3 regions of the Phyllobacterium sp. LjRoot231 genome follow, and region 1 is predicted to be linked to each of the others. Evidence: predicted binding sites of a transcription regulator. Region 1 holds the regulator's gene; each other region holds the start of a gene.

Evidence for each region. Region 1 encodes LexA, which represses DNA repair genes until DNA is damaged. Its sites were predicted from a motif close to TGTTCNNNNTGTGTTCNG; they were not measured.
Region 2: the regulator LexA is predicted to act here: its motif matches at 1,800-1,817, upstream of ACSQ3H_RS20770 (glycosyl transferase family 2).
Region 3: the regulator LexA is predicted to act here: its motif matches at 1,687-1,704, upstream of ACSQ3H_RS14600 (Y-family DNA polymerase).

Annotation. Positions count from the first base shown of each region.
Region 1 is NZ_CAXUQT020000001.1:3,109,271-3,113,430, reverse strand. Features, by position in the region: gene ACSQ3H_RS15340 (Gfo/Idh/MocA family protein) at 1-473, opposite strand, end outside; gene ACSQ3H_RS15335 (ThuA domain-containing protein) at 473-1,255, opposite strand; gene ACSQ3H_RS15330 (TOBE domain-containing protein) at 1,294-1,644, opposite strand; gene lexA (transcriptional repressor LexA) at 1,803-2,519, shown strand; gene ACSQ3H_RS15320 (ComEC/Rec2 family competence protein) at 2,516-4,160, opposite strand, start outside.
Region 2 is NZ_CAXUQT020000001.1:4,159,683-4,163,842, reverse strand. Features, by position in the region: gene ACSQ3H_RS20780 (ribonuclease HII) at 1-404, opposite strand, end outside; gene ACSQ3H_RS20775 (PA0069 family radical SAM protein) at 571-1,722, opposite strand; gene ACSQ3H_RS20770 (glycosyl transferase family 2) at 1,837-2,379, shown strand; gene moaB (molybdenum cofactor biosynthesis protein B) at 2,383-2,934, opposite strand; gene ACSQ3H_RS20760 (4-(cytidine 5'-diphospho)-2-C-methyl-D-erythritol kinase) at 2,937-3,815, opposite strand; gene ACSQ3H_RS20755 (hypothetical protein) at 3,821-4,006, opposite strand; gene ACSQ3H_RS20750 (S49 family peptidase) at 4,091-4,160, opposite strand, start outside.
Region 3 is NZ_CAXUQT020000001.1:2,957,026-2,961,185, reverse strand. Features, by position in the region: gene ACSQ3H_RS14605 (hypothetical protein) at 1-176, opposite strand, end outside; gene ACSQ3H_RS14600 (Y-family DNA polymerase) at 423-1,667, opposite strand; gene recJ (single-stranded-DNA-specific exonuclease RecJ) at 1,827-3,617, opposite strand; gene ACSQ3H_RS14590 (hypothetical protein) at 3,694-4,160, opposite strand, start outside.

The DNA.
Region 1 (4,160 bases):
TTTGATACCAGCCAGCTTTGCAGGTAAGACGCCTCGACATGCCTGATCTTGCCAATCTGCCCGCTTGTCACCATCCGGCGGGCAGTTTGCAACTGTGCTACGTTGCGATAAGTCAGGTTGACCATGCCGACCAGATTGGCCTTTTCGGCGGTTTCGGCCATTTCCATGGCATCGTGAAAGTTCGTCGCCAGTGGCTTTTCGCAAAAGACATGCTTGCCGGCGGCAAGACACTTCATTGTTGTGGAATGATGGGCGCTGTCGGGTGTTACATTGGCGACAGCGTCAAACTCACCCCAGGCGAGCGCATCTTCAAGTGACGTAAACGCCCGCTCGAAAGAGTATTTATCTCGAAACGCCTCCGCCCTGCCCTTGTCGACGTCAACCGCACCGGCGAATGTGACACCTTCAATATCGATAAAGTTTCTGGCGTGGGCGCTCGCCATATGGCCAGTCCCCAGGATTAATAGACGCATCAACGAAAACCTTCCTCGCCGGACTCGTGCAAACTGCCGCCGCGTGCCGTGATCGGCTCCAAAGCTTTCTCAACCGGCACATTCGGCGCCTCCGTGATAGCCGGAAAACGCAGCGGATTATACGCCCAGTTCACCGCATTGCGCAGCACCAGTCCCACCGTTTCGTCATGATAAGTCGGATAGGTTTCATGTCCCGGGCGGAAGTAGAAAACATTCCCAGCACCTTTTCGATAGGTAAGCCCTGAGCGAAACACCTCGCCGCCCTGGAACCATGATACGAAAACAGTCTCCAGCGGTTCGGGTACCGAGAACGGTTCGCCGTACATTTCCTCATTTTCCAGCTCGAAAAATGCGGGCAAACCCTTAGCGATGGGATGGCCGGGATTGACGACCCAGAGGCGTTCCCGCTCACCCGCCTCCCGCCAGTTCAAAGCGCAGGGTGACCCCATCAATCTTTTGAAAATCTTCGAAAAGTGCCCCGAATGCAGGACGATCAGTCCCATGCCTTCCCATACCCGCTTGGCGACGCGCTCGACTATCTCGTCGGCAACATCGCCATGCGCGCGGTGCCCCCACCAGACAAGCACATCGGTCTCCTCCAGCACCTTGTCCGTCAGGCCGTGTTCCGACTCCTGCAGAGTGGTGGTTTTGATGCTGAGGTTGGTATCGCTCCTCAAAAGCTTGGCGATCTGGTTGTGCATGCCTTCCGGATAGATGTCGGCAACGGTTTTATTGATCTGTTCATGGACGTTCTCGCCCCAGATAAGCGTGCGAATTGCCATTGGACTTTCCTTGTCTCATGTTTGATGCGGAGATTTTGTCAATTTGCCGCCGGGCGGCCCGATTGGTCAAAACGGTGGATGTTGTTGTTAACGGGCGTAACGCAAAGCAGTTCCCCAGGTTGTTGATGGGCCGAGCCATCCTGCCGCACGACCAAGGGTTCCTTTGCACCGATATCGATATAGAGGAAGCTCTCAGATCCAAGGTTTTCCGCTAACAGAAGTTTGCCCTTCCACAGACCGTCCTTGTCCTTGATTTCCAAGTGTTCCGGACGCACACCCAATATATCGGTCTTGTAAGCGCCTGCGAATTCCGCGGTCAGGAAATTCATCTTGGGCGAGCCTATGAAACCGGCGACAAAGATCGATTCCGGCTTTTCATAAAGCTCCAATGGCGCCAATCCAGCGGCCCGCCGGTTATTCCGGCTAAATAACGGTCAAGTGCGTTTCTCGGCTCGCATACACCACATATTAATCCTTGTAGAACACAACTGGAACAGATAGTGTTTGTTCTGGTTTTGTTTTTCCGATTCCACGCAAAGGATCGCCGATGCTCACGCGTAAACAACATGAACTCCTGCTCTTCATCCACGAGCGTCTGAAGGAAACGGGCATACCGCCTTCATTCGACGAGATGAAGGATGCATTGGATCTTGCATCGAAATCCGGCATCCACCGGCTGATCACTGCGCTCGAAGAGCGCGGCTTCATTCGCCGGCTTGCAAACCGTGCACGAGCGCTGGAAGTTCTGCGCCTGCCCGACTCGATCGCTCCCGGCCTCAACGCCCAACGAAAATTCTCTCCGAGTGTCATTGAAGGAAGTCTTGGCCGGAATGTCGCTCCGCCGCGACAAACACGCCAATCCGACGACTCGAATGGTTCAACCGTGATCAATATCCCGGTCATGGGCCGCATCGCCGCTGGTGTGCCAATTTCCGCAATTCAGAACCAGACCCACATGATCGGCCTGCCCCCGGACATGATTGGTAGCGGCGAACACTACGCGCTCGAAGTCAAAGGCGATTCGATGATCGAGGCCGGGATTTTCGATGGCGATACCGTCGTGATCAAGCGCGGCGATACCGCTAATCCCGGCGAGATCGTTGTTGCGCTGGTTGATGATGAGGAGGCAACGCTCAAGCGCTTTCGTCGTAAAGGAGCATCGATTGCCCTCGAAGCGGCGAACCCGGCCTACGAGACACGCATTTTTGGTCCGGATCGCGTTCAGGTGCAGGGAAAGCTGGTCGGTCTTATACGACGATACTAGCAGTCAGCCGATTTTTCACAGGCTGCCGCCTCATCGCTATCAGCGTTCACACGTTTACGGGATTTGTAGTCCTCGATATTGCGGGCGGCGCGGGAGTAGGTCCGATAGGTGTTCCAAGGCCGGTCCGGCGGCCCAACGGCGTAGTTGATGCTGGCAGACCGGAGTCGTCGAAGGCGGGAATCGTTTGCTTCGGCAAGGACCACTTCTGGTGATTTATTCCTGGCGATTGTCGGGGGTAGCGGTTCGGGCGGTTTTAAAGTTATTTCCGCAGTTCCATGCAATGCCAAATCACGCTTGGTGAGCACCAGTGTGTTCTTGTCCCCGCAGATTGTCGGTGCGCCGGCAAAGGCCAGGATGACAATGTCCCCTTCCCCACAAGCCAATACGGTCTGCTTGCGATCGTCCGTATAGGCGATTATCAATCCGCCCGGCTCTCGTGCGGTACAAAGTTTTTCAACACATTCAAACTGCGTTTCTTTGGAAAGCGCACCAGCCTTCAGCGGCTTTACCACCTCGTTTATCCCATAGCCCTGCTGCCAATTGTTTAAACTGAATGCACTGCCGGCCGTGCGATTGATTGCGAGATCTCTGTCACCCGTGCGCAATGCGACCAGTTTTCCATCCTCCGAAACGATAATGCCGGGCTCTTGCGCTCGGAGCATGAACAACGCTGCGGTTGCGAGGACGGGTATACTACAGAGGCGCAGACGCGTTGAAAGAAACAGGAGCAAGATAAGACCAACGCTCATAAGGACCAACGTGCCCTGTGGCATCAGGCCAAGATTGCCGCTTGGAGAGCGCGAAGCGACCATTTTTGCAATAGCGATGACGATCTCGATCCCCTGTCCCATGACCGTAAAGGGTAGCCAATCCAGATCGAATGGCATGGCCAGCAAACCGAGCACTGCAAACGGCATGACAAACACTGAAATGACCGGAAGCGCGAGAGCATTGCCGACAAGCCCGAAGGGCGCGGTATTGTTGAAATGATAGGCCGCAAATATTGAGCTTGCGGTCCCGGCAACCACTGATGTCATGGCAATCGCACCGATATGGTTGATGGCCTTCAGCGGTAGAGCCAGAAGCAAATGATTGGACACACCTCTCCGGAAGGCGCGCCTGCCCTGCCGATGCGACCACCAGCTATAAAATGCGATCAAAGCGGCGGTTGCCGAGTACGACATCTGAAAGCTCGGTCCGAGAATTTCGTGCGGCGAGATGGCAATGGTAATCAACGCTGCAATGGCGAGGTTGCGCATCGATATCGCCGCCCGGTCGACGGTCATGGCTAAAAGCATGACCGCGAGCGTTACAAAACTGCGCTGGGCAGCAACATCGGAGCCTGAAAGCAACAAATAGAATGCGGAACCCATGAGGGCGATCACCGCCGAGAATTTCTTCACCGGAAACCGCGCCGAAAATCCGGGAAAGAACGCCATGATCGCGCGTAGCGAACCGATGATCGTTGCGGCTACCAGTGCCATGTGAAAACCGGAGATCGACAGGATATGCGAAAGTCCACTCAAGCGAAAAGCGTTGTTGGTGTCATCGCTGATGCCATCGCGCTGCCCTGTGATCAGCGACGCAGCGATGTCACCCGGTTCGCCTCTAATGTTGCGCAGGATGCGCTGGGTGAGTTGT
Region 2 (4,160 bases), 1.1 Mb from region 1:
GCCACATCGCGGCCATCGATGAGCGCATGACCCGGAAGGATTGCCAAACCGCATACAGCCCGTCGCATCGCCTCAAGTGCAGCCTTCAGTATATCGGTTGCATCGATCACTGGCGCAGAAATGCTCGACACCGCGCAAGCGAGCGCTGTTTCCGTAATGATATCAAACAGTTCCTCACGGCGTTGCGCTGTCAGCCGCTTCGAATCGTCGAGACCGTCAGGGATTTTCTTTGGATTCAGAATGACAGCAGCAGCCACCACCGGCCCCGCCAGCGGGCCGCGCCCGGCTTCGTCAATACCGACGATAAACTCAATCCCGCTGCGCATAAGTTTCCGCTCGCTGACAAAATCCGGTTTGCCAGGTTCGATAGGAAGAAGCAGAGAATCAGAACGCGATCGAGCCATGTTGCGACGAGCCTCGCATTCGCTCTGATTCTCTGCAAGTCCCCTGGCGCAGATGGGGCGGACGCCAGGGTCACGTCAGGCTGAGGGGGGGCTGCCTGACGGAAGTAAGTTATTGATTTTACTGCCAATCCATCCAAAAACTTTCGCAATTGTCACGTCAAGGCGCTTACAACAGCGACAATTGTTCGCTTCCGGGGGTCGCCTCGAACAGATCAGTGCGCAGCCGCCGCTTGTTCACATTGATGCCGAGCCGTTTGGCCGCTATCTCGAACCGCCTGCCGATCTGCCAGGCATAGGGCCCTTCGCCGCGCATGCGTTTGCCCCATTCCGCATCGTAATCCTTGCCGCCGCGCATCGATCGCACCAGCGACAGGACGTGGCGATAGCGATCCGGATAGTTGCGCAGCAGCCATTCCTTGAAGATCGGACTGACCTCCAGTGGCAGGCGCAAAAGCACATAACCAGCCTCCAGCGCGCCCATCGCATGGGCGCTGTCGAGGATACGCTCGATCTCATGATCGTTCAGCCCGGGAATGATTGGCGCCACCATGACACTGACCGGAATACCGGCGTCCGACAGACTGCGAAGTGCTTGCAGACGCCGCGTTGGGGTCGAGGCACGTGGCTCCATGGTGCGCGCCAGCTTTCCATCGAGCGTCGTCACCGACAGGGCTACCTTGGCGAGACCTTTCTCGGCCATACGCGCCAGAATGTCCTGATCGCGCATCACCAATGCGGATTTTGTAACGATTCCAACGGGGTGCTGGTGCGCTTCCAGCACTTGAAGGATATCCCGCATGATGCGCCATTTCTTCTCGATCGGCTGATAGGGATCGGTGTTGGTGCCGATTGCTATTGTCTTTGCCGCGTACCCAGGCCTCGACAATTCCTTGTCCAGCATCTTCGCCGCGTCAGGCTTGGCAAAGAGCTTCGACTCGAAATCCAATCCGGCAGAGAGGCCCATATACGTATGTGTCGGGCGGGCAAAACAATAGATGCAGCCATGTTCGCAGCCACGATAGGGATTGATCGAACGGTCGAAGCCGATATCCGGCGAGTCATTGCGGGTGATGATCGTGCGCGGCTTTTCGATCTGAACTTCAGTCTTGAAAGGCGGCAGATCCTCGATGGTTTCCCAGCCATCATCGTAGACATGGCGGCTTTCGGCCTCGAACCTGCCTGTTGGATTGATACCGGCGCCACGGCCGCGACGGCGCTCATGATCGATCCGCAGACCGGCTTCCTCGATCAAAGCATTGGCATGTTGTGCCCGGCCTTGTCCGAAGGCCGCCTTGTCTGCTTGCACCACGATGTTCATTTGCATTCTCTCCTTGGCAAGGAGCGAAACGAGTCGCTCGCCACAGCCGCAACATGAATGTATTCCTAGCAAAGTTTGAGAACAAAGCAAGAACAATCTGCGCCAAAAGGAGTGATGGAAATTCCTATAATAATACTATATTGGCTCCTGATGATTTCCGTCCTGATTGAAACCCAAAATTCGGATGAGGCTTTGGCCAGAACGCTCGGCGGTCTGGTGGGAGGGGCTGTCGAAGGCATTTTGAGCGATGTGATCATCATTGATCACGGTTCTGTCGATCAGACCCATCGCGTTGCCGATGCGGCCGGCTGCATCTTTCTGCAGGATCAGACTTTGATCGACGGGTTCAGGCGCGCGCGTAGCGAATGGTTCCTGTTTCTCGAACCGGGCGCGAGACTATTGGATGGGTGGATCGAACCCGTTGCGGTTCATGCAGAACGCATGCAGGGGCCTGCTTGCTTCACCCGGTCGCACACGCACCGCAGGCCATTTCTCAGCCGCGTGTTCTCCCCAGGCAATCCCTTGGCCGATGGGCTGCTTATTTCGAAGCGCCAATCCATGGCATTGTTCAGTCCCGGCAAGAGGGCGGTTGATATAGCGCGCGGCCTTGCCATGAAACGGCTTCGGGCAGAGATCATTCCGGCCGATTTGAAATAAGGCTTAGCCCTTGCCGCTGCGCTTCAGATGCTCGTCCAGCCTCGGCATGATCTCAACGAAATTGCATGGCATGTGCCGATAATCCAGCTGATACTGCAGAATATTATCCCAGGCGTCCTTGCAGGCACCCGGCGAGCCCGGAATCACGAAGACGAAGGTCGCGTTGACGACGCCGCCAGTCGCCCGCGATTGAATTGTCGATGTACCGATCTTGTCATAGGAAATCCGGTGGAACACTTCGGAAAAGCCATCCATGCGCTTCTCGAAGATCGGTTCCAGGGCCTCAGGCGTTACGTCACGGCCGGTAAAGCCAGTGCCACCAGTGGTAATGATCACGTCGATTTGCGGGTCCTTTGACCAGGAAAGCACGCGATCTCGAATTTTCGTCCGATCATCGGTGACAATGGCGCGTTCCGCCAATGTATGGCCGGCGGCGAGGAGCCGCTCTGCCAGGGTGCTTCCTGACTTGTCGTCTTCGAGCGTGCGCGTATCGGAAACCGTTAGAACGGCGATCTTGACCGGTACAAAGGGGCGTGTCTCATCGATACGAGCCAAGATCAGCTTCCTTTCATGGCACTGTATGTTGCGACGACGAACCAGTCCGGATTGTTTTGCTTAAGAGCCGCTGCCGCAGTTTCGGCCTCGCGGTCGCTACCGTAAATTGCAAAACACGTGCCGCCAGAACCGGACATGCGCACCAGCCGGGGAGCCGTGCCACGCAACGCATTCATCGTGTCGCCAATTGATGGGATCAGCTTTTCAGCCGCTGAAAAAAGATGGTTGTCCGTCTGCGCGAGATAGACGCAGACATCATGCAGACTAAAAAGTTTCGGCAGGTTGGGAAGGGGCTGGTTGTCGCGTTTTGCCAGCGCCTCGAAGACCTGCGGGGTCGAGATTGAAACGCCATTATTGACGAGAACCATCGGCAAATGCGGGAAGGTGGCGATACGTTCGATGTCTTCGCCGATGCCCCGTGCAATCAACGGTTGGCCATGCAGGCACATCGGGACATCCGCGCCCAGGGTCAGGCCGATTGCAGCCAACTGTTGCGTTCCGATGCCCCACAGCGCCGTCAGTGCGCGCAATGCCGCCGCCGCGTCGCTCGACCCGCCACCTATGCCGGAAGCAATTGGAAGATTTTTTTCAAGGCGGATATCAACTGGAGCGGCTTGCTGGGGAAATTTTGCGCGCAGAGCGTCCCTTGCCTTGAGCACAAGATTGCCTTCGTCACTCGGCAAGTCGCTCCCGAACGGGCCGGATATCTCGAAGGAATCGACCAGCGCGTGTTTCACGCTCACCTTGTCGCCAAAATGCGCGAACACGACCAGACTGTCGAGAAGATGATAGCCATCATCCCTGCGCCCTGTCACGTGCAGCGCCAGATTGATCTTGGCGGGGGCAATCAGGCTGATCGTACGCTCAACACTATCCAGCATGGGAATCAGTCTTTGCGCAAACGGTATTCGCCGGTCTCGGGATCCTGTACCAATGTCCCCTGTGCACGGTTCTGCACTTCTTTTTCAGCCTCGCGAACCCGCTTCGAAACGCGCTGCGCTTCTTTCTTGAATGAACGATAGCCGTAATAGGCAGCACAGCCGACTAGGGCAAAAAAGATCAACTGTGGCATCGCGCATAAACCTCAAAAAGCGATATCATTCCTCACCGACAATAGCACGGAGCGCTCATCTTGCCAAAATCCAGATTGGTCAGATCATAGTCCAAATCGCGACCAAAGCGCGCGTTCTTCAGCGGCGTCGATCAGGCCGCTGGCCAGATTGGCT
Region 3 (4,160 bases), 150 kb from region 1:
TCGTCGTGTGTCCTGTTGCTGCTGCGAAGGGTGCAATCATAGTAACCGGAGGCACAGGAGCGGGCCGGGTTCATGAAATAATTTTCCACACGGGACTGCCAGTTATTGCGCGTGCTGTTGCAACCGGCAAGCATGGATAAAGCCACAAGGGCGGCAGCAATTTTGACAATTCCCATATCTGTCTCCTCTTGTGCGGATCGGATTCGCATCCGCTTTAGCATGGCGACTGCGCTTTGACATCGGCTTTTGCCGCGATTTGTCTGCCGTCCACCTTCCTCCCTCATGGTGAGCTTGTCGAACCACGCACAGCCGTTTTGCGTGGTTCGACAAGCTCACCATGAGGGAGGAAGGTGCATTGCATGAGGGAGGAACAAGCATTGCACGAGAGAGGAAGGAGTATTGCACGGGAAGGAACCACGCCCTCAAAAATCCTCCGCCTCCGGTATCCGCCCAAACGCAATCTTCGAGCCGATATAATTGCCCGGTCCGTTGTTCGGGCCGAGGTTGAGCGCCTTCGATCCGTGCCGCACGCGTACCTTATCGAGCATATCCGACACCCGCTCCCACTGGCCGCGCTGTTTCACACTCACGCCTGTGTCGAACAGGTCGCGGCTCGCCTCCTCTTCAGCCGACAGATCATGCAGCACCACCGTCACATTGCTGATATTGCGCATCTCACCCGCCGCAATCATTTTCGCGTGCAAATCATTGAGACAATTTAGAAAAGTGTGATCGTCACGCGCCGGACGGAATTGGCCTTCCAGCGTCACGCGGCTGTCGCGCCGCGAACCAATCGTATAGCTCATCGCCCCGGCGCGGTAATGCGAGCGGCGCAGGCGGCGTGCGGCGCTGAGCGCCAGCAGCCTTGCGCATTGCAGCACCTTTTCCGGCGCGCGCCAGTCCGGCGGCAGATTGCGGCCATGGCCGAACATGCGCTTGACCGTCTCCGGCTTTTCCACCGCATAGCCATGCAGCGCCGCAACGAAGCGCTCGCCCTCGACGCTGTTCCAGATGGCGCGGGCGTGCTTTGGCGCGAGGTCCCACAAGCCTCTGATGTCACGGACGCCAGCCTCGCTCAAGCGTGCCGCCATGCCCTTGGAGATGCCCGGCAAGTCGCGCAATTCGAGATCGAACAGGCGTCCCGGCAAATCGTCATGGTCGAGCAGCACGAAACCGTCCGGCTTGTCCATTTCCGCCGCGATCTTGGCCAGGAGCTCATTGACGGAAATGCCGATCGAACAGGTGAGGATCGGCCCGATCTCGTCATGCAAGGCACGCTTGATCCGCGCCGCCAGTCCCGGCGCGTCGCGCGCTTCCGATTGCAGCAGGTTGCAACTCACCTCGTCGATGGAGCGGACGGCGGCGATCGGCACGCAGCGCTCTATCGTCTCGAGGATGCGATTATGCAACTTTACGTATATGTCCGGTCGTGCCTCGATGAAGACGATATCCGGACATTTCTCCTTCGCCTCACGTACCGATGTGCCGGTCTTGATACCGAAGGGCTTCGCCTGCCGGCTGGCGGCGATGACACTCGTATGAGGCGAGTCCAGCGGCACAACTGCAACCGGGCGTCCTTGCAGCGCCGGATTGAGCTGTTGCTCGGCGCTGGCAAAGAAGCTGTCGAAATCCAGATACAGCTTTTCAGGATGGGTCGGTTTACGCATGTTCAAAAAGTTCTCAGCTGAGAACAAAACTAGAACACGGATCGCAAAAAATTGGAACAGGATTCTGCGGAAAATGAGGATAAGTTTCGCCGATTCCTGCACAAGAATCTGCGAAAATGGCGCAAGAATCTTCAAAAATGGAAGACGAATCCGGCGATCTCACACAGCTTTAGCCGCGTCGAGGATGCGGAATTGCGTGGTGGTGGAGCCGTTCCAGTGGTTGAGCGCGAGGTTCCCCGCCACATGCAGCGACTGGCCTAACTGGTTGAAAAGAAAGTCCCCAAGCGGGCTGCCGACGGCCCGGAAGGCGATTGCATTGATGCGTTTGCCGTCCGCGCCTTCCAACGTCGCCTTGACGTGCGCCGTGCCAACCGTTCTCGCATCAACCAGCCTGTGATGCGGCAAAACCAGTACGGGCTGCGGGTGTCCGGAGCCATAGGGACCCGCCCTTTCCATGGTATCGTAGAGCGGCACGGTCGTCCCCGCGGCGCTCAACGCGCCGTCGATGGCGAGCGACGCGTTGCCGCGCAATTGCCCGACAATTTCGCTGGCGCTTTCCTCGAAAAACGCCCGTAAAGCCCCCATTTTACTGCGTTCCACGGTGATTCCGGCCGCCATGGCATGCCCACCACCCTTGACCAGAAGCCCCCGTTCGACGGCGTTCCGCACCAGTTTTCCAAGGTCAAAACCATTGATCGAGCGGCCCGAACCACTGCCTGTGCCGTTGGCGTTGAAAGCTATCGCGAAGGCCGGACGCCGGGTTCGCTCCTTCAGCCGCGCTGCGATCAGCCCGACGATGCCGGGGTGCCAATCGTCGCTGGCAGTGACCAGAACCGCAGGCCCGGATCCAGCGGAAAGCTCGACCATCGCCTCGGCCTCCGCCTGTTCCAGCATGATCGTTTCCATCGCCTGGCGTTCCTGGTTCAGCCGGTCGAGTTCCTCGGCAATGCGCATCGCTTCGTTCGGATCGTCCAGCGTCAGCAGCCTTGCGCCCAGCCCGGCATCGCCGATCCGCCCGCCGGCATTTATCCGGGGACCCACTAAGTATGCGAAATGAAAGGCATTTAACGGTTCACCGATGCGCGACACCCGCGCCAGCGCGGCGAGACCAGCGTTTTGCTGAGCTCGCGCAACGAGAATACCCTTGACCACGAAAGCCCGGTTGAGCTCCTTCAGCGGCACCACATCGCACACCGTCGCCAGCGCCACGAGATCGAGCAATGACAGGAGATCAGGGGCGAGAACACCCATGTTGACGTGCTGCTCGCGCAACACCCGCGACGTCTGCACCAGCGTCAAAAACACCACGCCGGCGGCGCAAAGATGGCCCTGCCCAGACAGATCATCCTCGCGGTTCGGATTGACCACCGCATGCGCGGCAGCCGGCAATTCGCCGCCGACCTGATGGTGATCGAGCACGACCACATCGGCACCGGCTTCCTTGGCCGCCGCAATCGCCGCCGCACTGTTGGTGCCGCAGTCCACCGTGACGATCAGCGACGCCTGTTGTGCCAGTTCCTGCATGGCTGCTGGATTGGGGCCGTAACCCTCAAAAATCCGGTCGGGGATGTAAATCCGGTTGGCAATGCCATAATGGGTGAGGAAGCGCGACAGGATCGCCGAAGAACAGGCGCCATCCACATCATAGTCGCCGAAAATAGCGACTTTCTCTTTGCCCGCGATCGCTTTGGCGATGCGCTCCGCCGCCTTGTTCATGTCGGTTAGAGAAGCAGGATCAGGCATGAGGCTCTTGATCGTCGGCTCCATGAAGGCAGCCGCCTCGTCCAGGCCGACACCTCTGCCCGCCAAGACCCGCGTCACCAGGTCAGGAAAGCCGTGGTTTTGCGCCATGGCCAGCGCTATATTGGCCTCGCGCTGCCCCAGCCGGTCGATCCATTTCAGACCGGTTGCCGATTGTTCAACGCCGAGGAAAAGCCGTTCAGGTATCATCGACCCGTTCAATCATTCGGCGGCAATGAATGCAATGCTTCGAAAGGCGTATCCAACGGCAATCGCGAATAGTTGCTCAGTTCCCGGGTGGTAATGCCAGAGCGCTTACGGTGGAGGCAACGGACGACGCGAAGTCTGTAAGCTGGCGATCCACGAGTTCTTTTGAACTGAGCCTGTAGTTGATGACGGGCTGGATAAGCATGTAGCGGCCAAGCACGCCCGTTGCGCAGACCAGAAAATCATCCTTCTTCTGCGGATCATCGGAACTGACGCAGGCCATCGCCCGGTTGCCATAGCTCACATTCGTCCGCTGCGCGATCTGACCGGGCTGGGTGCTGTGGTATTGGAAGGCCTGGTCGAGAAGGCTGCGCACCACGGGATCGTCCGGTCCGTCCCTGACCGGATAGATGCCTGGCACATTGCTGGCCCTTACACCATTGATCGATACGATAGCACGTGCGTCCAAGCCGCCATATTCGATGGTCGCACTGAAGTTTTGGGGATCGCTGTTGCGACTGATCACGGTGAACGGGCCGGATGTGT